DNA from 2 places in the Rhodococcus sp. G6(2025) genome. Region 2 is predicted to be linked to the other one. Evidence: riboswitches for the same ligand, from Rfam matches in the RefSeq annotation. Region 2 holds a riboswitch; the other holds the start of a gene.
The links. Region 2 has a riboswitch for glycine ahead of gcvP (aminomethyl-transferring glycine dehydrogenase). Riboswitches for the same ligand answer to the same signal wherever they lie in the genome.

Region 1: another riboswitch for glycine. It lies ahead of gcvP (aminomethyl-transferring glycine dehydrogenase); the one in region 2 lies ahead of gcvP (aminomethyl-transferring glycine dehydrogenase).

What each region holds. Positions count from the first base shown of each region.
Region 1 is NZ_CP179750.1:5,090,567-5,105,204, forward strand. It holds gene ACLIVD_RS23355 (saccharopine dehydrogenase family protein) at 1-475, shown strand, start outside; gene ACLIVD_RS23360 (sulfite exporter TauE/SafE family protein) at 738-1,703, shown strand; gene ACLIVD_RS23365 (malate synthase G) at 1,838-4,021, shown strand; gene ACLIVD_RS23370 (substrate-binding domain-containing protein) at 4,214-5,944, shown strand; gene ACLIVD_RS23375 (metallophosphoesterase) at 5,941-7,095, shown strand; gene gcvP (aminomethyl-transferring glycine dehydrogenase) at 7,141-9,993, opposite strand; glycine riboswitch at 10,168-10,291, opposite strand; gene ACLIVD_RS23385 (MerR family transcriptional regulator) at 10,361-10,981, opposite strand; gene ACLIVD_RS23390 (bifunctional nuclease family protein) at 11,266-11,739, opposite strand; gene ftsR (transcriptional regulator FtsR) at 11,882-12,622, opposite strand; gene garA (glycogen accumulation regulator GarA) at 12,619-13,119, opposite strand; gene gcvH (glycine cleavage system protein GcvH) at 13,439-13,843, opposite strand; gene ACLIVD_RS23410 (DUF881 domain-containing protein) at 13,886-14,632, opposite strand.
Region 2 is NZ_CP179750.1:7,197,952-7,212,589, forward strand. It holds gene lpdA (dihydrolipoyl dehydrogenase) at 1-316, opposite strand, end outside; gene lipA (lipoyl synthase) at 351-1,280, opposite strand; glycine riboswitch at 1,565-1,656, shown strand; gene gcvP (aminomethyl-transferring glycine dehydrogenase) at 1,779-4,733, shown strand; gene gcvT (glycine cleavage system aminomethyltransferase GcvT) at 4,730-5,845, shown strand; gene gcvH (glycine cleavage system protein GcvH) at 5,883-6,287, shown strand; gene glyA (serine hydroxymethyltransferase) at 6,284-7,552, shown strand; gene ACLIVD_RS33360 (L-serine ammonia-lyase) at 7,556-8,938, shown strand; gene ACLIVD_RS33365 (carboxyl transferase domain-containing protein) at 9,007-10,515, opposite strand; gene ACLIVD_RS33370 (CaiB/BaiF CoA transferase family protein) at 10,515-11,711, opposite strand; gene ACLIVD_RS33375 (SLC13 family permease) at 11,879-13,243, opposite strand; gene ACLIVD_RS33380 (FadR/GntR family transcriptional regulator) at 13,440-14,135, shown strand; gene ACLIVD_RS33385 (CaiB/BaiF CoA transferase family protein) at 14,142-14,638, opposite strand, start outside.

The DNA.
Region 1 (14,638 bases), 2.1 Mb from region 2:
GCGGCGCAGTAACGCGCTCCGCGACTGGGCCTACGGTCGCGAATTCAAGTACCGCGAGGTCATGAACGTCGGAAGCTCCCCGATCACACCGGTGATCGCGGGTGCGGTGGCGGCCGGCCTCGGCGGGTTGATCGTCGGAATGGCCCTCCCGCCCACCCGGTACGTCCTCGACCGCGTTCTGCCCTCACCGGGCGACGGCCCCAGCGAAGAGGCGCAGCGCAAGGGCCACTTCACCATCGACGTGTACACGACCACCACCACGGGCGCGCGCTACACGTCGCGGGTGAAGGCGAAGGGCGACCCCGGATACAGCGCCACCGCGGTGATGCTCGGCGAATCCGCGCTGAGCCTCGTCCTCGGCGGCGATGCACTGCCGGATTCGGCCGGCGTCCTCACCCCCGCGACGGCACTCGGCGACGTCCTGGTGACACGGCTGCGCGACGCGGGCTTCGAGATCTCTGCGCGAAAACTGTGAGCGGTTGGGCGCGTGTGAAGATGACACGCGCCCACCCCTCCAGCTAGTGTCGAGCCTTGTGCGCGGACGGCTGCGCACGCGACGAGAGATGTGGGAGTCCGAGTGAACGGCACGAGCGCGCAGGCAGGCCCCGCGGCCTCGCTCGCCCTCATGCCCTTCTGGCCCTCCCGCCGAGGCCATGCCTTCGACCAGGGATGTTGCTGACCAGCCTGCTCGCTGGTCTTTGCTGCCCTGACGGTTCGCTCTCTCGGTCGGAGTCTCGATGTTCAAGCTCTTGATTTTCACGCTGGTCGGCGTGGGTGCCCAGCTGGTCGACGGCGCTCTCGGCATGGCCTTCGGCGTGACTGCGACCACCCTGCTCGTGTTCAGCGGCGTCGGACCGGCACACGCCAGCGCAGCAGTGCATTTCGCCGAGGTCGGCACCACGCTCGCCTCCGGCGCGTCGCACTGGCGGTTCCGCAACATCGACTGGGCCCTCGTACTGCGCCTGGGTGTCCCCGGCGCCATCGGCGCGTTCCTCGGTGCGACGGTGCTGTCCCAGTTGTCGACGGCCGCCGCCGTCCCCGTGACATCGACGATCCTGCTGGCGATCGGTGTGTACGTCCTGCTCCGCTTCTCGATCCGCCCTCCCGCCGTCAACGACGCCCGGACGTCGCCGCACACGGCGAAGTTCCTGTCACCGCTCGGCCTGTTCGGTGGATTCATCGACGCGAGCGGCGGCGGCGGCTGGGGGCCGATCACCACCAGCACGCTGCTCTCTCGCGGCAAGACCGCACCGCGCACCGTCATCGGTTCGGTCAGCGCGTCGGAGTTCCTGGTGTCCGCCGCGGCCAGCATCGGATTCATCTTCGGTCTCGGCAGCGACTTCTTCGACAACATCCCCATCATCGCGGGGCTGGCTCTCGGCGGCATCATCGCCGCCCCGCTCGCCGCCTGGCTCGTCAGCCGGGTGCCCGCGACCCTTCTGGGAACCGGTGTCGGCGGCATCATCATCATCACCAACGCGCAGAAGCTGTTCAAGACGTTCGACGTCACCGGCGTCGCCGCCACCCTCGGGTACCTCGCTCTCGTTGCGGTGTGGGCCGGACTGCTGGTCGTCGCCTGGCGTCGTTCGCGTCTCAGCGCGGCAGAGGCCGCAGGCGATCTGCACCGGATCGACGCCGAGAACGACACGCCCATCGAGTCGGAGGCCCCGTCTCTGGAGCCGTCCACCGGCGAGAAGGCCTGACCTCACTTCCCGCCCTCACCTCGGGGCGATCCTCCGCCGAGCATCTGCCACACCGCATCCTTACCAGCGGGTAACATTGGCTGCGGTTCATGGCACCCGTCCGGTGCTCCAAGTGCGGAACAGTGAGGCATTTCATGACTGAGCGTGTTGAGGTCGGCGGTCTGCAGGTCGCGAAGGTGCTCTACGACTTCGTGAACGAGGAGGCGCTGCCGGGGACCGGGGTGGACGCCGACGGGTTCTGGTCGGGTGCGGCCAAGGTGATCGACGAGCTGGCGCCGAAGAACAAGGCCCTGCTCGCCACCCGCGACGACCTGCAGGCCCGGATCGACGGCTGGCACCGCGACCGGGCCGGTACCGTGATCGACCCGGCCGAGTACAAGGCGTTCCTGACCGAGATCGGGTACCTGGTGCCCGAACCGGCCCCGTTCGAGGTGTCCACGGCGAACGTGGACACCGAGATCACCGCCACCGCCGGCCCGCAGCTGGTGGTCCCGGTCCTCAACGCCCGCTTCGCGCTGAACGCCTCCAACGCGAGGTGGGGGTCGTTGTACGACGCCCTGTACGGCACCAACGCCATCCCCGACGACGGCGGCGCGGAGGCCGGGAGCTCCTACAACAAGGTCCGCGGCGACAAGGTCATCGCCTGGGCCCGCACCTTCCTCGACACCGCCGCCCCCCTGACGACCGGGTCGCACGCCGACGCCGCCCGCTACACCGTCGACGGCACCGCCCTGACCGTGCAGCTCGCCGACGGCACGATCACCGGGCTCGCGGAGCCGGGCAAGTTCGTCGGCTACCTCGGCGACCCGGCCGCCCCGACCAGTGTGCTGCTGCGCAATCACGGGTTGCACGCGGAAATCCAGATCGACCCCACCTCCCCGATCGGGTCCACCGACGCGGCCGGGGTCAAGGATGTGGTGCTCGAGTCCGCGGTCACCACCATCATGGACTTCGAGGACTCCGTCGCCGCCGTCGACGCCGACGACAAGGTGATCGGCTACCGCAACTGGCTGGGCCTGAACCGCGGCGACCTGACCGAGGAGATGACCAAGGGCGGCAAAAGTTTCACCCGCCGCCTCAACGGCGACCGCACCTACACCGCCGCGGACGGGTCCGAGCTCACCCTGCACGGGCGGTCGCTGCTGTTCGTCCGCAACGTCGGGCATTTGATGACCACCCCGGCGATCCTGCACGGCGACGGCACCGAAATCCCCGAGGGCATCCTCGACGCCCTGATCACCTCCCTGTGCGCCGTCCACGGACTCAGCACGGGCGATCAGACGGGGCCGTTGGTCAACTCCCGCACCGGGTCGATCTACATCGTCAAACCCAAGCAGCACGGCCCCGACGAGGTCGCGTTCACCACCGAACTGTTCGGCCGCGTCGAGCAGGTGTTGGGGCTGCCCGCCAACACCCTCAAGGTCGGCATCATGGACGAGGAACGCCGCACCACCGTCAACCTCGCCGCCTGCATCCGGGAGGCGTCGGAGCGGGTGGTGTTCATCAACACCGGGTTCCTCGACCGCACCGGCGACGAGATCCACACCTCGATGGAGGCCGGGCCGATGATCCGCAAGGCCGAGATGAAGAAGCAGACCTGGATCACCGCCTACGAGGACTGGAACGTCGACACCGGTCTGGCCTGCGGGTTGCAGGGGCGGGCGCAGATCGGCAAGGGCATGTGGGCGATGACCGAGCTGATGGCCGAGATGCTCGAGCAGAAGATCGGCCACCCCAAGGCCGGCGCGAACACCGCATGGGTGCCGTCCCCGACCGGGGCCACCCTGCACGCCACCCACTACCACCAGGTCGACGTCGTCGCCGTCCAAAACCAGCTGACGGGCACCCGGCGGGCCACCCTCGACGAGATCCTCACCATCCCCCTCGCCCCGAACACCGACTGGTCCGAGGCCGAGAAGCAGGAAGAGCTCGACAACAACTGCCAGTCCATCCTCGGCTACGTGGTCCGCTGGATCGACGCCGGCGTCGGCTGCTCCAAGGTCCCCGACATCCACGACGTCGCCCTGATGGAAGACCGCGCCACCCTCCGCATCTCGTCCCAGCTGCTGGCGAACTGGATCCGGCACGCAGTGGTCACCGCCGACCAGGTCGTGCAGTCGCTGCAACGGATGGCCCCGGTCGTGGACCGGCAGAACCAGAACGACCCCACCTACCGGCCGCTGGCCCCCGACTTCGACACCAACATCGCCTTCCAGGCCGCGAAGGAACTGATCCTCGACGGCACCAAGCAGCCGTCGGGCTACACCGAACCGATCCTGCACCGCCGCCGCCGCGAATACAAAGCAGCCAACGCCTGACCGGTCGCCCCCCACGTGAGTGGCAAAGCGTGCTCGCGCACGCTTTGCCACTCACGTGTCAGGTCGGGTTGATCCTGCGCATCACTACACTGCGAGGGTCAACGTCGAACTCGTCGGACAGGGGCTGGAAAGCACGTGGGGCAGCATCGCGGCGAATCGCGCGCCAGGGGTATCAGCAGGGGGCCTTTGATCGTGCTCGGTCTCGTCGTCGTGATCGCGGCAGGTGTCGTGGGCTGGTTCCAGTTGCGTGACCGGATCACCGATCAGGGCGTGGCTGCCGCGGGCGCCTGCGTCGAAGGCGAATCCGTGCTCGCGGTCGTGGCGGATCCCGACATCGCACCCCAGCTCCAGACTCTCGCCGACCATTTCACGGAGACTGCCCCGGTGATCCGCGATCAGTGCGTGTCGGTGACGGTCACCGCCGTCGCGTCCGACACCGTGCGCGACGCCTTGTCCGCGGGGCCGGACGGCCCGTGGGACGCAGCGGCGCTCGGGCCTCGCCCCGCTCTGTGGATTCCGTCGAGCTCGCATTCCGTCAAGCAGGTTTCGGCGACCGGCGTCATCAGCGGCGAAGCGCGTCCCGTGGCGACCAGCCCCGTCGTGCTCGCGGTCCGGACGGCGTTCGCGAACTCGCCGGGCACGCCGGCGATCGACTGGAAGGACTTGCCGTCGCTGCAGACCGGCCGCGATTCCCTCGCGACTCTCGGCCTGCCGGGCTGGGGCAGCCTGGGGATGGCGCTCCCCGTCGGCCCCGGCGCCGAGAGCACGGAGATGGCAGTCGAAGCGGTTGCAGCCGCGGTCGCGGGAAGCCCCACGGGTCCGGTGACGGAGGAGCAGGCTCGTTCTGCTCCCGTCACGTCGGCACTCACCGGTCTGGCGCTCGGCTACGAGGCGTCGTCGGAGACGAAGCCCGCGACGACGCGGGAGGCGCTCACCGCGCTGGCCGAGCAGGGCGATCCCGCCACCTCCGGCATCCACGCGGTCGCGGCCACCGAACAGCAGGTCTACCAGGCCCTGCGCGACGCACCCGGAGCCGACATCACCACATCGATGCCGAAAGGCCCGACACCCGTGGCAGATCACCCCGCGGCCGTTCTGGCAGGCCCGTCCGTCGACGAGACACAGAGCCGCGCCGCCGCGCAGTTCGCGGAGTTCGTCCGTCGACCCGAACAGGCACAGGTCCTGGCCGACGCCGGGTTCCGAGTCGAGGGACTCGCCCGGCCCGACGACACCGCGCTGGCCTTTCCCGGTTTCGAATCCACCCTCGTTCCCGCCGATGCGGCCGCTGCGGCCGAGCTGATGCAGGTGATCCGGAATCCGATCACCCCCCGCACCTCCACCGTCCTGCTCGACGTTTCCAGCTCGATGGGAGAGCGCGAGGGGACGGCGACGCGCCTCGCGAACACGACGGCAGCGCTCACAGCCCACGTCGACCGTTCTCCGGACTCGTCGAACCTCGGGCTGTGGGAGTACAGCACGACGCTCGACGGGTCGCGGCCGTACACGACCGTGGTCGCGACCGGTCCCCTCTCGGCGGGCGGTTTCACGGAGGGCACCCGCAGGCAGGCACTCGACGCCCGGCTCGCCAAGGCGACACCCGCCACCGGGTCTTCGACGTACACGTCGCTCGAAGCGGCCTACAAGAGCGCGGTGGACGGATACACGCCGGGCCGCACCAACTCGGTGCTGCTCGTCACCGACGGGGCCAACGACGACTCCGTTGCCCGCGCGGATCTGCTGTCCGCCATCGCTGCGGCCTCGAGCACGTCGAAGCCGGTGCGCATCGACGTGGTGACGATCGGCGAGAACTCCGACCTCAACACGTTGCAGGCGTTGGCCGATCGCACCGGCGGGTCGCTGGAGAAGGTCGCGTCCTCGGACGGAGCGGCACTGCCGACCGCGATCAGCAAGTTGCTGTCGTGACGAGGCTCCTGGTCTTCGCGGTCTTCCTCGCACTCGTCACATGGTGGCTCCATCGGCGACTCGTGCGGGCCACCGGGCTGGGCCGGCCCTGGTCGGTGGTCGTCGACGTGACCCTCGTGGTCCTGTGGGTTCTCGCGGTCATCGGCGTCGGCAGCGGCGAAGCCTTCGATCCGGGATGGGCGCGTCCCCCGGGATGGGTGGGCTGGGTGTGGCTCGGCGCTATGTTCTATCTGGTGCTCGGGCTTCTCCTGGTCGCGTTGGCGTCGCTGCTGACGCGGCTGTTCGGCCGCCTGCGCGGCACCGGGAACGACGAACAGGTCGATCTGTCGCGGCGGCGAAGCCTGCGCATCGCCACCGCCGTCGTGGTGGTGGGTGCCGTCGGCGCCGCCGGCTACGGGGTGTCGGAGGCCGCCCGGCCACGGATCGTGCGGGTTCGGGTGCCGCTGAAGCGTCTGCCCGCCGAGTTCGACGGTGTGCGTGTGGCGCTCGTGTCCGACCTTCACGTCGGCCCGGCGCGGGGAGTGGATTTCACCCGGCGGGTCGTCGACCTGGTGAACGCGCAGCAGCCGGATCTCGTCGCGATCGCGGGCGATCTGGTCGACGGGACCGTCGCCAAGGTGTCGCCCGATCTGCAACCGCTCGGCGACCTCGAGGCCCCGCTCGGGGTGTTCGGTGTCAGCGGCAATCACGAGTTCTACGCCGACGACGGTGGTCGCTGGCTGGATGTGTGGGACCGGCTGGGCATCCGGACGCTGCGCAACGAGCGCGCGACGATCACCCGGGGCGGCGCCACCCTCGACGTCGCGGGCATCCACGACTATTCCTCGCCGGCCCCGTACGAACCCGACCTTCCGGCCGCGCTCGCCGGACGCGACCCGTCGACGTTCGTCGTGCTGCTCGCGCACGAACCGCGGCAGGCACTGGAAGCGTCCGACCTCGGTGTCGACCTGCAACTGTCGGGGCACACGCACGGCGGGCAGATGTGGCCGCTGCGTTATCTGGTGCCGCTGCAGCAGCCGTCGGTGACGGGACTGGACCGCATCGGAAACACCGTCCTCTACACGACCCGCGGTGTGGGCACGTGGGGTCCGCCCGTGCGGGTGGGCGCCCCACCGGAGATCACGATCCTCGAGCTGGTGCGCGAGGACTGAGCGAGCGATGCCCGCCCCGCGTGAGCGGGACGGGCATCGGCTGTGTCAGGCGTCTTCGAATGCGGAGATCGGCGGGCAGGAGCACACGAGATTGCGGTCGCCGTGTGCACCGTCGATGCGCCGCACCGCCGGCCACACCTTCGGCCGTGCCTTGCCTCGGGGGAACACCGCTGTCTCACGGGTGTAGGGGTGGTTCCACTCCGCGACCAGGCAACCGGACGTATGCGGGGCACCGCGCAGCGGGTTGTCGTCCACCGGCCACTCCCCCGCGCCCACGCGGTCGATCTCGGCGCGGATCGCGATCATCGCCTCGCAGAAGGCGTCGATCTCTTCGAGGTTCTCGCTCTCGGTGGGCTCCACCATCAGGGTGCCCGCCACCGGGAAGCTCATCGTCGGTGCGTGGAAACCGTAGTCGGCGAGGCGCTTTGCGACGTCGTCCACGGTCACACCGGTGTCCTTGGTGATCGGCCGGAGGTCGAGGATGCACTCGTGTGCCACCATTCCCCCCTCGCCGGTGTAGAGGACCGGGAAGTACTCGTCCAGGCGGCGCGCGATGTAGTTGGCCGAGGCGATGGCGGTCAGGCTTGCGCGGCGCAGCCCGACGGCGCCCATCATCCGGATGTACGCCCACGTGATCGGGAGGATCGACGCACTGCCGTAGGGGGCCGCGGAGATCGGTCCGGCTGTGCCGAGTTCCGGTGCGAGCGGATGTCCGGGCAGGAACGGCGTGAGGTGGGACCGCACACCGATCGGACCGACGCCGGGGCCACCGCCACCGTGCGGGATGCAGAACGTCTTGTGCAGGTTGAGGTGGCTCACGTCGCCGCCGAACCGGCCGGGACGGGCCAGGCCGACCAGGGCGTTGAGGTTGGCGCCGTCGACGTACACCTGGCCGCCGGCGTCGTGGACGGCGGCGCAGATGTCGGCGATCTCGTGCTCGTACACACCGTGTGTGGACGGGTAGGTGATCATGATCGCCGCGAGGCGCTCGGCATGGTCGGCGATCTTCGCCCGCAGGTCGTCCAGATCCACGTCACCGTTCGGGCGGCAGGCGACGACCTCGACGCGCATCCCGGCCATGACCGCGGATGCGGCGTTGGTGCCGTGGGCGCTCGACGGGATGAGGCAGGTGTCGCGGTGGTCGTCTCCGCGGCTGAGGTGGTAGTTACGGATCGCGAGCAGCCCCGCGTACTCGCCCTGGCTACCGGCATTCGGCTGCAGGCTGACCGCGTCGTAGCCGGTGACGGCCACGAGCCAGTTCTCGAGGTCCTTGATGATGCGGAGGATTCCCGGTGTGTCCCCGGTCGGCGCGAACGGGTGCAGTCCGGCGAACGCGGGCCAGGTGATCGCTTCCATCTCGGCGGTGGCATTGAGCTTCATCGTGCACGAACCGAGGGGGATCATGCTGCGGTCGAGTGCGATGTCCTTGTCGGACAACGCCCGCAGGTAGCGCAGCATCGCCGTCTCGGTGCGATACCGGGTGAACGCCTCGTGCTGCAAGTAGTCGGATCCGCGGAGCTGCGCGTCGGGGACGGACGTGCCCGCTTCCTCGGTCACGGCGCCTTCGCCGCCGAACGCCGCCAGCACCTGGGCGACGTCGTCGGCAGTGGTGGCCTCGTCACACGCGATGGCGACGTGATCCGCGTCGACGAACCGCAGGTTGATGCCGGCGTCCTTCGCCTTCGCCACCACGTCCGCGGCTCGGCCGGCGACTCGAACGAGGATCGTGTCGAAGAAGTGCTCGTGGACGACGACAGCCCCGGTCCTGCGGAGCGCGGCGGCCAGGGAGTGCGCCGTGTTCGCCACGCGCAGGGCGATCGCCTTCAGTCCCTCGGCGCCGTGGTAGCTGGCGTACATGGCCGCCAGAATCGCCAGCAGCACCTGAGCGGTGCAGATATTCGACGTCGCCTTCTCGCGGCGAATGTGCTGCTCGCGGGTCTGCAGCGCCAGCCGGTACGCCTTGTCACCGTCGGCATCGACGGAGACGCCCACCAGACGGCCGGGGAGCTGACGTGCATGCTTGGTGTGCACGGCGAGGTAACCGGCGTGCGGGCCACCGAAGCCCATGGGGACACCGAACCGCTGGGTGGTGCCGAAGCAGGCGTCGGCCCCGATCTCGCCGGGCGGGGTGAGGAGCGTGAGTGCCAGCAGATCCGCCCCGACCGCGACCAGTGCGCCGCGCTCGTGGGCGGCGGCGATCACGTCGGTGTAGTCGACGATGCGGCCGGACCCGCCAGGCATCTGCGCGAGGACGCCGAAGAAGTCACCGTCCGGAAGGCCGGCGGACAGGTCGGCCACCACGATCTCGATGCCGAGCGGCTCGGCCCGGGTCTCGACGACGGCCAGCGTCTGCGGGAACAGGTCGGCGTCGACGACGAACCGCGGGGACTTGCTCTTGCTCGCCCGGCGCAGCAGCGTCATCGCCTCGGCGGCGGCGGTGGCTTCGTCGAGCATCGACGAGTTGGCGACCTCCATGCCGGTCAGGTCGGCGACCATCGTCTGGAAGTTGAGGAGCGCTTCGAGGCGGCCCTGGCTGATCTCGGGCTGGTACGGCGTGTAGGCCGTGTACCAGGCCGGGTTCTCGATGATGTTCCGGATCAGCACCGGCGGGGTGAGGGTGTCGTAGTAGCCGAGACCGATCATGGACGTCGCCACGGTGTTCTGCGCGGCGAGTGCGGACAGTTCGGCGAGCGCTTCGTGCTCGGACACCGGTGCAGGCAGCGCGTCGAGGCCGTCGGCGATGCCGCCCGTCACCCCGTCCAGGATGACGGCGGGGACGGCCTTCGACGCGAGGTCGTCGAGCGAATCGGCTCCGACCAGTTCGAGAATGTGCGCGAGTTCCGCAGCGTTCGGGCCGACATGACGATCGGCGAATGTACGGCTTCCAGCGTCGATCACGACAACTCCCAAGCAGTTCGGAGGATCAGGACACGCCCCGCGTAGCGGAACGTCCCTCCCCCTCTGTCGCCTGCTCGAATCGAGCGCCTGAGAGATTCGGTACCGTCGTTCGGGTGTGAAGACGGCCCTTTCCCCGTGGGCGGGTGGGTGCTCCCACCGCTTTCCAGAGACGTCGGAGCCCGCACGGTCCTGTCTGCCTGAGAGATTGACGGGGAGGTGTTGCTCCTTCGGCGCCCGAACTCCCGCACACACGATGTTTCTGTGCTTGCGGTGCCCGGAACTCTCCCGCACGGCGTCGACGCACCGCCAGTCTATGTCACGGCTGCAGATGGCGGCGCAGGCAGCGCCGCGCTCCGATGGATGCGGGCTAGCCCGTCTTGCGGCTCGCGCGGTTCTTGCGCCGCGACGCCAGTTCGTCCTCGGGGCTCTGTTCGCTCTCGCCGCCATCGGCGCGCTCGGCCGGGAAATCGGCGATGGTGCCGGTCAGTTCGCGCATCGCACCGCTCACCGCGATACCGAAGACACCCTGCCCGCCCTGGAGCAGATCGACGACCTCTTCGGGGGACGTGCACTCGTAGACCGTGGTCCCATCCGAGAAAAGTGTGATCTTGGCCAAGTCCCGCACTCCGCGCTTACGGAGGTGGTCGACGGCCACTCGGATGTTCTGCAAGGATATTCCGGTGTCGAGCAGACGCTTGACGATCTTGAGGACGAGGATGTCTTTGAACGAGTACAGCCGTTGGCTGCCCGAACCTGCTGCGCCACGAATGGACGGCACGACGAGCGACGTGCGAGCCCAGTAATCGAGCTGCCGGTAGGTGATTCCCGCGATCTGGCAGGCGATGGGGACGCGGTATCCGACGAGGTCGTCGGGCACGGAATCGTCCGGGAAGAGGCCCGGTTGGATCTCCTCGGAGCTGAATTCGGACTCGGCAACGTTGTCGCCGGGCGCAAGATTCAGCGCATTCTCCTGCGGCCGATCTCCCACTGACTACTCCCTCTCGCATGTTGCACTGAACCCGACGATCAGTGCGCCTGTGACGCGCGTCGCCAGTGCCCGCGGCACAGCCACAGCACATCGAGCGGCGCAAGCGCCACCAGTGACATCGAGCAAGTCCGTACCCTGAACCTACTCAGCGTACGCCCGATACAATCTGCAGGGCAGAAAATCACTGCACTGAACGCTATGACTCCGAAGAGACGGGGTCAACGCAACGCGCCGGAGGAACCTCAACCGTTACTCCGCGCCCGAGGCTTTTCCGACGGCGCAAACTAGCCGTCGGTTGCCTTGAAATCGTCCGGCGACACGGACTCGAGGAATTCCTTGAACTTCTCGACCTCGTCCTCGCGCTCGTCGGGCATAACCAGACCGGCCTCCGTGAGTACCGCTTCCTCGGCGAAGATCGGCACCCCGATTCGCAGTGCGATGGCGATGGAGTCGGACGGGCGGGCCGAGACGCGGGTGTTCTGGTCGAACACGAGGTCGGCATAGAACGTGCCCTCGCGCAGGTCCACGATGCGAACTTCCTTCAGGGTGCGACCGAAGGCTTCGATCAGGTTCTTGATGAGATCGTGGGTCAGCGGACGCGCAGGCTCGACGCCCTGCTGTTCGAGTGCGATCGCGGTGGCCTCGGTCTGGCCGATCCAGATGGGCAGGTACCGCTCGCCGTCGGTTTCACGCAACAGCAGAACAGGTTGACTTTGGGGTTGCTCGACACGAACTCCGATCACGTGCATTTCGCTCATCGCGTCTGCCTCCACCCTGCAATGGTCCGTCCGCGGCACACAATGCCGTACCAGGATTCTATTCGATTCGTGTCTGCTCTTCGACCGTACAGCCGTTCGAGCGCAGCGTCGTTGGGAAGTGGGGACGGTCGGCGAGTTCACCTCACCGATCGAGCGCACCCCGGACTGCCGACTTCACCAGGCAGGTGTGCAACGTCAGAGACAGGGCGGCCAGTTCGCGCACCATCTCCTCGGCGCGATCACGGGCGCCGGCGTCGCGGCCCTTGGCGACAGGCCCGGCGATCTGCGCGACCAGCCCGGCCTCGCGGTCGGCCGCCAGCTTGAACGCCCTCAGGTGCCGCACCTCGAGTCCGAACTCGGACATCGCCCTCGCGGTGCGCGCCAGTGTCACCGCGTCCTCGTCGAAGAATCCCGCCGGCCCGGGAACGACCAGGCCTCCGCGGGTCAGTTCGCCGAGGAACTTCTCGTCGATCCCTGCCCGGGCGATCAGATCGTCGCGGCTGATCCGCACCTCGCGGTCGGTGAGGAACTCCTCCGGGGACACCTCGCCCGGGGCCACCGTGAGCGCGCGCGGCCGGCGCGGCGAAGAATCGCCTGCGCCGACCGTGGCCACACCTCTGTCGATGGCCTCGAGCTGCTCCTTGATGACCTTCAGCGGCAGATACTGATCGCGCTGCGCAGTGAGGACGTAGCGCAGTCGTTCACAGTCGGCGATCGAGAATCGCCGATACCCCGAGGGAGTGCGCTGGGGGCTGATGAGACCCTCGGCTTCGAGGAATCGGATCTTCGAGATCGTCACATCAGGAAAATCGGGGCGGAGTCGATCCAGCACGGAGCCGATCGACATCCCCGATTGCGCCTGCTGCTGCCGCACCGCGGTCATTGGCTACCCGCACCAGCTGACGTCTCACCGATCTGCGAGCCACCGGCAGCGGTCCGGGGTCCGGTCAGGAAGACCAGTCGGAACTTGCCGATCTGGACCTCGTCACCGTTCGCCAGGACAGCCGAGTCGACCGGCTCCCGGTTGACGTAGGTGCCGTTGAGGCTGCCGACGTCGACCACCTGGAACTCGTCGTCCTCCTGACGGAACTCCGCATGACGACGGCTGACGGTCACGTCGTCGAGGAAGATGTCGCTGTCGGGATGCCGTCCCGCGGACGTCGTCGGCTGGTCGAGCAGGAAGCGCGACCCTGCGTTCGGTCCACGCTTGACGACGAGCAGAGCAGAGCCTGCGGGCAGTCCCTCCACACCCGACACCGGAGCTTCCGGAGCCTGGGTTGCCGAGGAGTTGTCGAGCTCATTGAGAAAGTCCGCGCGGAAGACCGACGTGGTTTCCGCCGGCGTCTCCCCATAGACCGCGTCGTTGCCGTTCTCGCTCACCGTTTCTCCTCCTAGTTCGATCATCCAGCAAGATTCGCTGGACTACGCAATGCCACTCGGTACTACATAATTCGGTTCCCGTGCACATTAACTTCTGTGCAAACTCCCACGATCACATTCAAACTACGGACCTGCGCCCCGACACGGCACATGCGTTCAACATCGACCGTACCCTGCGCACGCCGGTGCGTGTAGTGAGACAGGCCGCCAGCACATTACGAACCGGTATTCCGACAGCGGATTTTTCCGGCAACCCGGTTTCCGGGCTGTCGGCACCTTCCGAAACCATCCGATTACCGCCTCGCGTGTTCTCGGGAAATTATCCTGCCGTGATGTCTGCATAGCCGGCGGCGTCCAGCATTTCGGCCAGTGCCGCGTCGAGGGTCGCCTCGTCGTCGACACCGAGGTCCACCAGCCACCCCTGCCCGTAGGGCGCGGAGTTCACGAGTTCCGGGTTGCCGTCCAGATCGGCATTGGCGGCAACGACTTTCGCCGTCAGCGGGGCGAAGATGTCGGAGACGCTCTTGGTGGATTCCACCTCGCCGAACGATTCGCCCGCCGTCACGGCCTCGTCGACCGCCGGAAGCTGGACGAACACGACGTCGCCGAGCTGGGACTGCGCGAAATCGGTGATGCCGACGCGTACCGTCGTGGGCCCCGTCCGCTCGACCCACTCGTGTTCGGCGGTGTACCGACGATCGGCGGGAATTTCGAGCTCACTCACAGTGGCTTCCTTTCGATGGCAATCCGCGGGCGGATGCGAAGATCAATTTCCGGGCTGAGCGTATTGGCGAGGTTTCGCCTCCCGCAAGGCGGCGATCGTGACCTGCTGCGATTGTTCGATCGTCAGCTGTCCGCCGCTGCGCGCGACCGTGTCGACCACCCCGCCGGGAATGTTCAGGGCCGCCGCCAGAGTCGGCGGATCACCGATGGCGACCACGCCGTAGGGGGCGTTCACCTTCCGGCCGTCCACCGACACGCCGCCGGCCGAACCGGACACCCAGGAGTCGACGCCGATCCGGATGGGCGGGCCGTCCGCACCCTGGATCTGGACGGCTTCGGCACCGGCGGCACGCAATTCCTGCACGAGGTCGAGCAGGACCTCGGAGCCGACTCCCTTGTTGGGGTCGGTGATGCGCATCGTCACCCCGGGACCGGTGGCCGGTGCGCTGCCGACCTGGATCGACAGCGCCGTCAACCGGGCCTGCGCCTCGTCGAGCGCCGCTCCGGAACTGCCGCTCTGTTGCAACGTTGCCAAGGTCTGTTCCAGCGATGCGATCTCCTGCCGCAGGGCAGCCTCCCGCTGGTTCAGCGTGTCCAGGACGACCAGGAGATCGGCCGGGCTCGCCGAGTCGAGGGTGTCACCGGACCCGGTGTTCTTCACCTGCGTGACGATCGCGATTCCCAGCCCGCCGAGCAGGAGCGCGGCCAGCAGCGCGAAGACGACGTGCGATCGCTGCGACGTCGCCGGTTCGTTCCCGTGCAGTTCGTGTCTGCCCTCGTGTCCGCTCACGCCGCG
Region 2 (14,638 bases):
ACGAGTCGACGAGGCCCTGCAGTCCCTTGTGCAGTCGGGTGACGATGGTGTTCTGGTAGCTCAGGACCTTCTCGAGGTCGACACCGTCGAACGTGACGTCGATACCGAACTGCGAGGCGGTGCGGGCACTGTCCGCGACCTCGGCGGAGTGCAGCAGCGCCTTCGTCGGAATGCACCCCTGATGCAGGCAGGTGCCGCCCAGTTCGTTCTCCTCGACGAGGATGACCGAACGGCCCAGTTCGGCCGAGCGGATGGCGGCCGCGTAGCCGCCGGAACCGCCGCCGAGGATGACGACATCTGCAGATCGGTGGGACATGGGAACTCCTTGCTGGAACGGAAGAGGGTGGGGTTCAGTGAACTGCGGTTGCGGCGACGGCCTCCGCGTGGAGGCGGCCGGCCCGATAGGAGGAGCGCACGAGCGGACCGGACAGGACGCCGAGGAAGCCGATCTCGCGGGCGATCCCGTCGAGCATGACGAACTCGTCCGGCGTCGCCCACCGTGCCACCGGATGGTGCCGGGCCGACGGCCGCAGATACTGCGTGATCGTGATCAACTGGCAGCCGGCCGCGTGCAGGTCCCGGAGGGCCTGAATCACCTCGTCCGTGGTCTCCCCCATCCCGAGGATCAGGTTCGACTTGGTGATCAGGCCGTCCTCCCGAGCCCGTGTGATCACCTCGAGGGACCGCTCGTACGTGAAGGCAGGGCGGATACGACGGAATATCCGGGGAACAGTCTCCACATTGTGCGCGAGTACTTCCGGGCGGGTGTCGAACACCTTGCGTAGTTGCGCGGCATCGGCGTTGAAATCGGGGATCAGCAGTTCGACGCCAGTGCCCGGGCACAGTTCGTGAATCTGCCGGACCGTCTCCGCGTACAGCCAGGCGCCGCCGTCCCACAGATCGTCGCGGGCAACCCCGGTGACGGTGGCGTACCGAAGGCCCATGGTCTGCACCGACTCGGCGACCCTCCTGGGTTCGCCCCGGTCGAGTGCGGCGGGGCGGCCTGTGTCGATCTGGCAGAAGTCGCACCGCCGGGTGCACTGGCTTCCGCCGATGAGGAAGGTCGCCTCTCGGTCCTCCCAGCATTCGAAGATGTTGGGACATCCCGCTTCCTGGCACACGGTGTGCAGGTTCTCGCGTTCGACGAGGGCGGCGAGGTCCCGGTATTCGGGGCCTGTCCGCATCTGCACCTTCATCCACGACGGTTTGCGTTCGACCGGGGTCTGAGCGTTGCGGACTTCGAGGCGGAGCAGTCGGCGGCCGTCAGGCTGTGCAGTCATGTGGGGAACTCCTAGGGCCGGTCGAAACCGGTCGGTATGCGTCGTCGGACCCGCGCGGTGGACAGCGCGGAACCGGGGCAGGCGATTGGGGAGAGCGAGCACACTTCGACAACCGTTGCGGCTGCGGGCATCTGGGCTCTCATCGTCCGGCGTGTGCGGTCACGTCGGAGCGAAGATGCATCGAGGATGCCAAACGACGAGGACTTTTGGCAACACCGTCGGTCCAAGGAGACAAACCCGCGGCGTCTGTGTACTGTTTGGCCAATCACAACTGAAGACGCCGTTGACGCGCAGCGGGAGAACCTCCGTTTCGGAGGCGCCGTAGGAGCAACTTCCTCCCCGGGAATCTCTCAGGCCCCAGTACCGCAGCGCAGAGGCAACTCTGGAGAAAGTATCGGCCGTAAAGCCGGAACTTACCGAAGGTGAAGAGCACGCCGTAGTTGCGGTGCGCCCAAACTCTCAGGTTTCAGGACAGAGCGGGGAGGTGCCCCCTTGTCGATGTCCGGTGCGGTCCGGACTCAACGAAACCGGAGTCACCTCGTGCCAGCAGAACCCCGCACCGCCACCCACGGCGTGCCCCTCACCAGCGACTTTCCGTCCCGCCACATCGGTCCTGATGCTTCCGCGTCGCGGCGGATGCTCGACGCCCTCGGTTACGACAGTCTCGCGAACCTGATCGACAGCGCGGTGCCGGACCAGATCCGCAGCTCACAGCCCTTGAATCTGCCCGCGGCGCGGTCCGAGCAGCAAGTTCTCACCGATCTGCGGGCACTGTCGGAGCACAACGAGATCCGCGTCCAGATGATCGGCCTCGGGTACTCCGACACCATCACGCCCGCGGTGTTGCGGCGGAACATGCTCGAGTCCCCCGCCTGGTACACCGCCTACACGCCGTACCAGCCGGAGATCTCCCAGGGCCGGCTGGAGGCGCTGCTGACGTTCCAGACCGTCATCGAGGATCTCACCGCCCTTCCCCTGGCCGGCGCGTCGCTGCTCGACGAGGCGACCGCCGTGATGGAGGCGGTGCTGCTGATGCGGCGGGCGAACAAGTCGAAGTCCGCCACCAACCGCGTCGTCCTCGACGCAGACTGCCTGCCGCAGACGCTGGCCGTCGTCCGGGGACGAGCGAAGGCGGTGGGCATCGAGGTGGTGGTCGCGGAACTGTCCGGGGAACTGCCCGACGGTGACATGTTCGGGGTGGTCTTCCAGGCGCCCGGTGCGAGCGGCGCGGTGCGCGACCTGGCTCCGATGATCGCCGCGGCGAAGGCGCGCGGCGCGCTGACCACGGTCGCGGCGGACCTGCTGTCGCTGACGATCCTGACGCCGCCCGGCGAGCAGGGCGCCGACATCGCCGTCGGGTCGGCGCAGCGTTTCGGTGTGCCCCTGTTCTTCGGCGGACCGCACGCCGGCTACATGGCCGTGCGCGGCGGGCTCGAGCGCATGCTGCCCGGCCGTCTCGTCGGAGTGTCCGTCGACGTCGACGGGAAGACCGCCTACCGGCTGGCACTGCAGACCCGCGAACAGCACATCCGGCGTGACAAGGCGACCAGCAACATCTGCACGGCGCAGGCACTGCTTGCGAACGTCGCCGCGATGTACGCCGCCTACCACGGTCCGGAAGGGCTGCGCGCCATCGCAAATAGGGTGCACGACCACGCGACGACCATCGCCGGAAGCCTGCGCGCCGCCGGTCACACAATCGTCCACGACAGCTTCTTCGACACGGTTCTCGTGCGGGTCCCGGCGGGTGCCGGGGCGATCGTGGAGTCGGCCGATCGGGACGGCATCAACCTCCGCCTCGTCGACGCCGATCACGTTGCGATCGCCTGCGACGAGTGCACCACCGACGACATCGTCCGGCGGGTGGTCGCCGTGTTCGGTGCGCAGCCGACGACCGTCGCGGCGGCCGAACTGCCTTCGGCACTCGCCAGGACGTCGAACTACCTGCAGCACCCTGTGTTCCACGATCACCGCTCGGAAACCGCGATGCTCCGCTTCCTGCGCACACTGTCGGACAAGGACCTCGCGCTCGACCGCACTATGATCCCGCTCGGATCGTGCACGATGAAACTCAACTCCGCTGTCGAGATGGAACCCATCAGCTGGCCCGGGTTCGCGTCCATCCACCCGTACGCCCCGGTCGCGCAGACGGCCGGCTACCTCGAGCTCGTCGCCGACCTGGAACGCTGGCTCGGCGAGATCACCGGCTACGACCGGGTCTCGTTGCAGCCCAACGCCGGATCCCAGGGTGAGCTGGCCGGGCTGCTCGCGATCCACGGCTATCACGAATCCCGCGGCGACTTCGGACGCAACGTCTGCCTCATCCCCCAGTCCGCGCACGGCACCAACGCGGCGTCCGCGGTTCTCGCGGGCATGAAGGTCGTCGTCGTCGCGACCGCGGAGAACGGCAACATCGACGTGGGCGACCTACGCGCGAAGATCGCGGCGCACGAGGGCGCGGTGGCCGCCATCATGCTGACCTACCCGTCCACACACGGCGTGTACGAGAGCGACGTGCGGACGGTCTGCGATCTGGTGCACGAGGCCGGCGGCCAGGTGTACGTCGACGGCGCGAACCTCAATGCGCTGGTCGGCCTCGCACAGCCAGGTAAGTTCGGCGGCGACGTGTCACACCTGAACCTGCACAAGACGTTCTGCATCCCGCACGGCGGCGGTGGTCCCGGTGTCGGGCCTGTCGCGGTGCGCGAGCATCTGGCGCCGTTCCTGCCCGGTAATCCGCTGGGCGGCGACGACCTCGGCACCCCGGTGTCGGCGGCCAACTACGGATCGGCCGGCATCCTGCCCATCACGTGGGCGTACATCGCACTCATGGGACCGGACGGGCTGACGAGCGCCACCGAAACCGCGGTTCTCGCAGCCAATTACGTCGCCCGGTCGCTGGATCGGCATTTCCCGGTCCTCTACACGGGCCCGTCCGGTCTGGTGGCACACGAGTGCATCCTCGACCTCCGGCCCATCACCAAGTTGACCGGCGTCACCGCCGAGGATGTCGCGAAGCGATTGATCGACTACGGCTTCCACGCGCCCACCCTGTCGTTCCCCGTCAACGGCACCCTGATGGTCGAGCCGACCGAGTCCGAGGATCTGGCCGAACTCGACCGCTTCATCGAGGCGATGGTGTCGATCCGCCGCGAGATCGACCTGGTCGGCGATGGCGTGTGGCCGCTCGAGCGCAGCCCACTGCGTCAGGCCCCGCACACCGCCGAACAGGTGACCGCGGACGAATGGGACCTGCCCTACCCCCGCCACCTCGCCGCCTACCCCGTCGCGTCGCTTCGCGCCGCCAAGTACTGGCCCCCGGTGCGTCGCATCGACGGCGTCCACGGCGACCGCAACCTCGTCTGCTCGTGCCCGGCGCCCGAGGCCTTCGAGAACACCACCGACATCGACACTTCGGCCATCGCCGAGACCCCCGAGGAGGCCTTCGCATGACCCTCACCACGACGCCCGCGTCCCCGCTGCTCGGCGAGCACGGCGCGCTGGGAGCCCATTTCACCGACTTCGCGGGCTGGCAGATGCCGCTGAAGTACGACAGCGAACTCGCCGAGCACCACGCCGTCCGCAAGACCGCCGGACTGTTCGACCTCTCGCACATGGGCGAGATCGCGGTCACCGGACCCGAATCCGGAGCGGTCCTGGATTATGCTCTGGCCGGCGAACTCTCGAAGATCGGCGTCGGCAGAGCCAAGTACTCCCTCCTGTGCAATGCGGACGGCGGAGTCATCGACGATCTGGTCGTCTACCGTCTCGCCAACGAGCATTTCCTCGTGGTGGCCAATGCGGCCAACGCGCCGACGGTGCACCGCGAACTGGCGGCACGCGTCGAGGGTTTCTCCGCGAACGTCGACGATCAGTCCGCGGAGACCGCACTGATCGCGGTGCAGGGACCGGCCGCGCAGGGCATCGTGCAGTCCCTCGTTCCCGCCGAGCAGGTCGACACTGTGGCGGAGTTGAAGTACTACGCGGTCGCGCGCGCGGTGGTCGCCGGCATCGACGTCCTCCTCGCCCGTACTGGGTACACCGGGGAGGACGGCTTCGAGCTGTACGTGCCGAACGAGCTGTCCGTACAGTTGTGGCGCGCATTGCTCGACGCCACCACGACCCGCGGCGGCGTCCCCGCCGGCCTCGCCTGCCGCGACACCCTCCGCCTCGAGGCCGGAATGGCGCTGTACGGCCACGAACTGAACCTCGGCACGAATCCGTACGAGGCCGGGCTCGGCAAGGTGGTCCGGCTGAACAAGGAATTCGTCGGCCGCGATGCCCTGCAGAAGTTGTCGGATCAGTCCCCGCAGCGGGTGCTCGTCGGCCTCGCCGGAAGCGGCCGCCGGGCCGCCCGTGCCGAGTACACCGTGTTGGACGCGTCCGGCGGATCGGCGGTCGGCACCATCACGTCCGGGGCGTTGTCCCCGACGCTCGGGCATCCGATCGCGCTCGCCTTCGTGGACGTCGCGTTCCGCGAACCGGGCACCGAACTCACCGTGGACATCCGCGGCAAGAAGGAACCGTTCGTGGTCACGCCGTCGCCGTTCTACCGCCGCTCCTGAGCCGTTCCCACCCACTTCAGCCCCGAAAGGGTCACACATGTCTTCGCACGCCTTCCCTGACGACCGCAGCTACACCGACGATCACGAGTGGGTCCTGATCGAGCCGGGCGCCACGCTCCCCGACGAGCCGGTCCGCGTCGGCATCACGTCGGTCGCCGTCAACTCGCTCGGCGAGCTGGTCTTCGTCGACCTGCCGGAGGTCGGTGCGACCATCGTCGCCGGCGAATCGTGCGGCGAGGTCGAATCCACCAAGACCGTGTCCGAGCTGTATCCGCCGGTGAGCGGCCGGGTCACCCTGATCAACACCGCCGCCGTCGACGACCCGGGACTGGTCACCTCCGACCCCTACGGCGAGGGCTGGCTGTTCGCCGTCCAGCCTTCCGCCGCCGGCGAACTCCTCACCGCGGCCGAGTATGCCGAGAAGAACGGGGTGCAGGCATGAGCGTCCTGAACCGCGACCTCGCGGATTTCGACCCGGACGTCGCCGCACTGATCGGCAAGGAGCTGGGGCGCCAGCGCACCGGCCTCGAGATGATCGCGTCGGAGAACCACGCACCGCTTTCGGTGATGCAGGCGCAGGGGTCCGTGCTGACCAACAAATACGCCGAGGGGTACCCGGGCAGGCGCTACTACGGCGGCTGCGAGCACGTCGACACGATCGAGCAGCTCGCGATCGACCGCGTCAAGTCGCTGTTTGCCGCCGAATACGCTAACGTGCAACCGCATTCCGGCGCCACCGCGAACGCGTCGGTGATGCACGCGCTGATCGAGCCGGGCGACACGATCCTCGGACTATCCCTCGCCGACGGCGGCCACCTCACGCACGGCATGCGCCTCAACTTCTCCGGCAAGCTCTACAACGTCGCCGCCTACGGGGTGTCCGAGCAGGACTACCGCATCGACATGGACGAGGTGGCGAAGGCGGCACGCGAGCACCGGCCGCAACTGATCATCGCCGGCTGGTCCGCCTACCCCCGGCACCTGGACTTCGCCCGCTTCCGGGAAATCGCCGACGAGGTCGGCGCATACCTGATGGTCGACATGGCCCACTTCGCGGGTCTGGTCGCCACCGGATTCCACCCGTCCCCCGTCCCGCACGCACACGTCGTCACGTCGACGACGCACAAAACCCTCGGCGGACCCCGCGGCGGCATCATCCTGACCAACGACGCCGCCATCGCGAAGAAGATCAACTCCGCGGTGTTCCCCGGCCAGCAGGGCGGCCCACTGGAACACGTGATCGCAGGCAAGGCAACGGCATTCAAGATGGCGGCCGAACCCGACTTCGCGGAGCGTCAGGAACGCTGCCTCGACGGTGCGAAGGTCCTCGCCGAACGGCTCAGCCGACCCGACGTCAAGGAAGCCGGAATCAGCGTCCTCACCGGCGGCACGGACGTGCACCTCGTCCTCGTCGACCTGCGGGATGCCGCCATCGACGGGCAGCAGGCCGAGGACCGCCTCGATGCGATCGGAATCACCGTCAACCGCAACGCCGTCCCGTTCGATCCGCGGCCGCCGATGGTGACGTCCGGTCTGCGCATCGGCACCCCGGCACTCGCCGCCCGCGGCTTCGGCCGCGACGACTTCGTGACGGTCGCCGACCTCATCGCCCAAGCTCTCACCGCAGCGGACGGCGCCGACACGACAAGACTCGCCGCCGAAGTGCGGGCACTGGCCGACAAGTACCCGCTCTACCCGGGCTTGTAACTCGTGACGATCAGTGTGTTCGACCTGTTCTCGGTCGGTATCGGACCCTCGAGTTCGCATACGGTCGGGCCGATGCGGGCGGCGGGCACGTTCGTCGACGACCTCGACACACTCGGCCTTCTCGGGGACGTCGCCGGTGTCCGTGTCGATCTGTACGGATCGCTCGCGGCCACCGGCGCCGGCCACGGCACCATGTCGGCGATCCTCCTCGGCCTCGAGGGGTATCGGCCCGAAACCATCGCCACGGAGGAGATGGAGACGCGACTCGACGAGGTGCGGGCGAGTCGGCGGATCCGTCTCGGCGGGACGGTCGACATCCCGCTCGCCGAAGACGAGATGGTGTTGCACCCGTTGACGGTCCTGGACTTTCACCCCAACGGCATGACCCTCACCGCCACCAGCGTGACCGGCCGTGAACTGCACGCGCAGACGTACTATTCGATCGGCGGCGGATTCGTCGTCACCGGCGCCGAACCGGAGCTGCCCGTCGCCGCGGGCGCGAATTCGCTGTCGTTCGGGTCGGCGCGCGAGTTGCTCGACCTCAGCGAGCACTACGGGCTCACGATCAGCGAGGTCATGCTCGAGCACGAACGCGCCCTCCGGCCCGAGCCGGCGGTCCGGGCGCGGCTCCTGCACATCCGGGACGTGATGGTCGAGTGCCAGCACCGCGGAATCAGCCGGGACGGGTACCTGCCCGGCAGTCTGCGGGTACGCCGCCGCGCCCGCGGCTGGTACGAGCGGCTGAATCTGGAGGATCCGGGTCGTGATCCCGCGTTCGCCGAGGACTGGGTGAATCTGGTGGCCCTCGCCGTCAACGAGGAGAACGCCTCCGGCGGACGCATCGTCACCGCCCCCACCAACGGGGCGGCCGGCATCATCCCGGCGGTCCTGCATTACGCGCTGCACTACACCCCCGCCGGGAAGGCGGACCCGGACGGAACGTCGGTGCGATTCCTGTTGGCGGCAGGCGCAATCGGATCCCTGTACAAGGAACGGGCCTCGATCTCCGGGGCCGAGGTGGGCTGTCAGGGCGAGGTGGGTTCCGCGGCGTCCATGGCCGCCGCCGGGCTCGCCGAGATCCTCGGCGGCAGCCCGGAGCAGGTGGAGAACTCGGCGGAGATCGCGATGGAACACAGTCTCGGTCTCACCTGTGATCCCATCGGCGGCCTGGTGCAGATTCCGTGCATCGAGCGCAACGCCATTTCGGCGGGCAAGGCGATCAACGCCGCCCGGATGGCTCTGCGCGGCGACGGCACCCACCGGGTCAGCCTGGATCAGGTGATCGAGACGATGCGGGCCACCGGCGCCGACATGAGCTCGAAGTACAAGGAGACCTCCACCGGCGGTCTCGCGGTGAACGTGTCGGTGAATCTCGTCGAATGCTGACGTTAGTCCGCGCGGACCAGTGAATGGACGCGGTGCCGGGGATCCGATCGGGATCCCCGGCACCGCGGTCACGCATGTGCGGGCTGCAACAGACCGATCCGGTCGAATCGCTCCGCACGGTCGGAGAGTCGCTGGGTGGTGTCTGCCGCATCGAGGAGCGACAGTTCGCGGTGGAGTACCGCACCCACCCGGGTGCAGAACGCCGTGGATTCGTCTGCCGCGTCCGGGAATTCGGGGATCACCTCGTCCACGATGCCGCTCGCGAGGAGATCGGACGACCGGATTCCCTGCCGGGCGGCCATGTCCGGAGCGTGCGCGATGTCGTGGTGCAGGATCGCGCTCGCACCTTCGGGTGGCAGGGGTGAGAGCCAGCCGTGCTGGGCCGCGAGCACCCGGTCGGCCGGGATCAACGCGAGCGCGCCGCCGCCGGTGCCCTGCCCGAGCAGTAGGGAGATGGTGGGGACGTCGAGCGAGACCATGTCGGCGATGCAGCGCGCGATCTCACCGGCCAGACCGCCTTCCTCCGCCTCCTTCGACAATGCCGCGCCCGCGGTGTCGATGACCGTCACCAACGGCAGGTTCAGTTCCGCCGCCAGCCGCATTCCCCGGCGGGCTTCCCGCAGAGCGCCCGGGCCGAGCGGCGACCGCGTGGTCTGCCCTCGACGGTCCTGGCCGAGCAGGACGCACGGCATATCACCGAACCGGACGAGGGCGAGGATCAAGCCCGGATCGACCTCACCCTGACCGGTTCCGTTGAGCGGAAGAACATCCGACGCGGAGTGGAACATCACCTCCCGCACCCCCGGCCGGTCCTCGCGGCGCGAGGCGACCACCGAATCCCAGGCGGGGACGTCCGGCAGACTCTCGTGGACGGGGGCGTCCGCGAGCGACGGCCGGCCACCACGGCCGGAGGTGATGATGCGCAGCGCGCGGTCGACGATCTCGGCGAGCTGATCCGGCGGCCGCACCGCGTCGATGAGTCCGTGCGCGTGCAGGTTCTCGGCGGTCTGGACGCCCGCCGGGAACGGCGACTCGTACAGCGCCTCGAACACGCGCGGTCCGAGGAAGCCGACGAGCGCTCCCGGTTCAGCGATGGTGACGTGCCCCAGCGACCCCCAGGATGCGAAGACACCGCCAGTCGTGGGGCTTCGCAGGTAGACGAGGTACGGCAGGTGCGCCTCCTTGTGCTTGATCACCGCCGCCGTGATCTTGACCATCTGCAGGAACGCGGTCGTTCCCTCCTGCATTCGCGTGCCACCGGACGTGGGCAGGGCGAGCAGCGGAAGGCGTTCGCGCGTGGCGCGTCGGATCGCGGCGACGAGACGCTCGCCTGCGGCCACTCCGATGGAGCCGCCGAGAAAGCCGAATTCGCAGACGAGGATTGCCGTTCGGCGGCCGCGGATGGTGGCCACTCCGGTCAGCACCGCCTCGTCGAGGCCGGTCTTCTCCTGTGCGCGAAGAAGTTCGTCGGCGTACTCGGAGTCCGCCGCGACCTGGATCGGGGGCGTGTCCCAGGACTCCCACGTGCCGGCGTCGACTACGAGGTCGAGCAGTTCGGGAGCGGTCAGGCGAGCCATCAGCTGCACTCTTTCAGCCACGACATCACGGTGTCGTTGTCCGCGCCGAGGACCGGTGGTGCGGTGTGCCGGGTCTCGGTGACCTCGGTGCCGTCCGGTTCGAAGAACCGCAGGGGCGGGCCGGGCAGCGTGATGTTGCCGAGTGTGCGGTGGTCGACGTCGACGAGCAGTCCCTGCGACTTGGTCTGCTCCCATTCGTAGACTTCGGAGATCGTCCGGACGCGTCCCGCGGGCACTCCGATGCGGTCGAGTTCGACGAGAAGTTCGTCGCTGGTGTACGCGCCGAACGCGTCCTCGACCAGTTCCAGGACCTGCTTGTGGTTCTCGACGCGTTCGGGATTCGTGGCCATTCCGGGGGTTTCCGGATCGAGGTGGAAGCCCGCGCAGAACCGCTTCCACAGTCCTTCGCTGCCGACCGAGATCTGGACGGCGCCGTCGGCGGTGCGGAACAGCCCGTAGGGCGAGATCGACGGATGGTGGTTGCCCTGCGCCTCACCGACCTCGCCGGCGACGGTCCACTTCGTCCCTTGGAAGGCGTGCACGCCGACGACGCTGGCCAGCAACGACGTTCGTACGACGCGGCCCCGTCCGGTGCGCTCACGTTCCTGCAGGGCGGCGACGACGCCGAACGCCCCGTACATGCCGGCGAGCAGGTCCGCGATCGGCACGCCGACGCGCTGGACGTCGTCGGGATTGGGGCCGGTCAGCGACATCAGTCCGGCCTCGCCCTGCGCGATCTGGTCGTACCCCGCGCGTCCGCCTTCGGGTCCGTCGTGACCGAAACCGCTGATGGACAGGACGACCAGGCGCGGGTTCAGCTCCGCGAGCCGTTCGGTGGTGAATCCCAACCGGTCGAGGACGCCGGTGCGGAAGTTCTCCATGAGGACGTCGGCGCGCCGGACGAGGGATTCGAGGGTGGCCCGTCCGTCTTCGGCCTTGAGGTCGAGGGTGATCGACTTCTTGTTCCGATTCGCGGACAGGAAGTACGTCGATTCCCGCTTGGCGTCAGCAGGGTTCACGAAGGGCGGCCCCCATCCGCGGGTGTCGTCGCCGCCGTGCGGGGTCTCGATCTTGATGACGTCGGCGCCGAGGTCGCCGAGCATCATCGCCGCGTGGGGGCCCGCGAGTGCGCGGGTCAGATCGACGACGACCACTCCTTGCAGCGGACCTGTGCGCTCCATCGTGTTCGTGGACATGTGAAACCACCCGTTACTTCCTGGCGAGAGCCGCGAGAGCTGGACTGTTGGTGCAGTGACCTAGTGGACTAGCCAATTAAATGAAACATCTGATTCGGCCGATGTCAAGAGGTGAAAAGTCGATTCAACGACGCGGGGAGGCGGGCCGGTCGCCTCCCCGCCGGCCGTCAGAGCCAGCCGGGCACCACGAGAATCGCCCAGGCCACGAGTGGCCCGATGGCCACGACGAGGGCGCTGTACTTCAGGATCTGCTTGTAGAAACGGTCTCGATCGACATTCTGTGCGTTCGCGAGGACCAGCGCTCCGTTGGTCGAGAACGGGCTTACGTCCACGATGGTCGAGGAGATGGCAAGCGCGACGATGACGCCCACCGCGCCCACCTCGCCGGCGAGGAGGAAGGGGACGGCGAGCGGAATGGTCGCTCCCAGAATCGCCGTGGACGACGCGAATGCGGAGACGATGGCCCCGATGTAGCAGAGCAGAAGAGCGACGAGAAGAGGCATCCCCAGGCTGGCCACCGCGTTTCCGACGTACTCGACGGTGCCCGCCTCCTGCAGGACCCCCACGAAGGTGAGCACGCCGCCGATGAGCAGAACCGTCGACCAGCTGATCTGAGCGATCGCACCCTTCTGCGCCTTAGGCGAGGCGAGCGCCAGGACGACGGCCACCGTCATCGAGATGAACCCCACGTCCAGGTCGAGGATCAGCGAGAACACCGCGAGCGCGGCGAGACCGACCAGAGTGAGGGCCTGATCGAATGTGACTCCGGGGCGTGCGGGTGCGCCCGCGAGGGTCGCCGTCGGGCGCACCTTGGTCGCGGTGGCCCCTCCGGACCCCGAGCCACCTCCGGTCGCGGGCACTCCTCCGCCCGAGCCACCGGCACCAGTTCCTTCGGTGTTCTCGGCGCCGTCGTCGTGCACGCTGCGCCCGATCAGGTCCCGACCGCCCAGGAAGACGAACAGGAGCACCCCGATAGCGGCGTTGAACAGGAGGCTTCCGAGGAACAGGGTGAGCGGGCTGTTGGTCAATCCCGCCTTGGACGCGATGTCGTTGACCGTGACGCCGTAGATGCTGATCGGCGAGAAGCCGCCTGCCTGCGCTCCGTGGACGACCATCATGCCCATCAGGAGGGCGTTGATCTTGTAGCGGGCGGCGAAGCCGAGAGCGATCGGCGCGACGATCGCGACGGCGGCAGGGCCGAGCGCGCCGATCGAGGTGAGTACCGCCGTGATCCCGAACATCACCCAGGGGATCAGCGCGACACGACCGCGGACCAGCCGGACCGCCCCGCGGACCATGAGGTCGACGGTCCCGTTGTTCTGGGCGATCGCGAAGAGGTAGGTGATGCCGACCAGCGTCAGGAACAGGCTGCTGGGGAATCCGGCGATGATGTCGTCGCTGCTCATGTGCAGTGACAGGGTTCCGACGAAGAAGGCGGCAACGAAGCCGAGAGCGCCCATGTTCACGGGCAGCACGGTCGCCGCCAGGAACATGACAGCGAGCGCAAGTATGGGGATCAACTCGGTCGACATGAAAGTCTCCGGTTCTGTGGCAGTGGCATCTGGTCTCGACCGCCGCCGGCGAGCAAATTGACTCAGTGGCAGATTGGCCTAGCCACTTCATAAAAGCAGTGTCGTGGATCACTGTCAATAGGAACTGTGGATGCGGTTACATGCCTGTGCGAGATACCGTGGAGTAGTTTCAGTGGAATGGAGAGTGGGTGGCCCAGTGGCTGAGCAACTGCGTCCGGTAGCACGACCGCGGCTGTACGAGGTGATCGTCGAACAGCTCTGCGCCCATATCGCCGACCACGAGATGACGCCGGGCGACCGACTCCCCGCCGAGCGTGAACTCGCCGCTCAACTGGGCGTGAGTCGCGCTTCCCTGAGTCAGGCGCTCGTCGCCCTCGAGGTACAGGGTGTGGTGTCGGTGCGGCACGGGGACGGTGCCGTGCTCGTCCGCCGCCCCATCGAGGAACGAGCCGTCAAGGCGCTGCGCGAACACGCCGATCGTCTCCCCGAGGTGATCGAGGCCCGCGAGGCACTCGAGGTGAAGCTTGCCGGGCTCGCCGCCGAGCGCCGGACCGACGCGGAAATGGCGGCGATCGATGCCGCCCTCGCGACGATGGAAGCCGAGATCGCCGCCGGCGATCGCGGCGTCGTCGGCGACGAACAGTTCCACGAGGCCATCACCGTCGCGGCGCACTCGTCACTGCTGGCCAAGCTGATGCACGAGATTTCCGGGCTGATCCGGGAGACCCGGATCGAATCCCTGTCCCAAGCAGAACGCCCGCGGGCCTCGCTCGAAGGGCACCGCCGCATCGCGACGGCGATTCGAGACCAGGACTCCGCGGGCGCTTCCCGTGCGATGGCCGATCACATCCGGATGGTGTCCGACGTCGCGCTGCTGCGCGAGGGCGGATAACCGGGTCTACCCGCCGACCACCGACTGCGGCCGGTGGGCACCGAGGATCTCGTCGGTGTCGGCGCCGAGTACCGGCGGCGCGGACGTCAGACGCGGGCGCTCGCCTGCGAAACTGACCGGGAACGCGATCTGCTGCAGGCTGCCCAGCGTCGGGTGGTCGACCGTGCCGATCATCCCGAGTGCCGCAGTGTGCGGGTCGGCGTAGATCTCGTCGAGGTGCCGGATCGGTGACACGGGCACGGCGTGAGCGGCGAGTGTGTCGCACCAGTGCTCCACGGTTCCCGACGCGAAGGCCGTCGACAGTTCCCGCTCGAGATCGGAGCGATTCGCGACGCGGTCACGGTTGCGCTCGAATCGCGGGTCTGTCGTCAGGTCTTCGCGTGCGATCGCGGAGCACAGGCTCCCCCACTGAGTGTCGTTGCCCACCGCGAGGACGAAGTATCCGTCGCTCGCGGGAAATGCTTGGTACGGAGCGAGATTGGGATGACCGGAGCCCAGCGCGC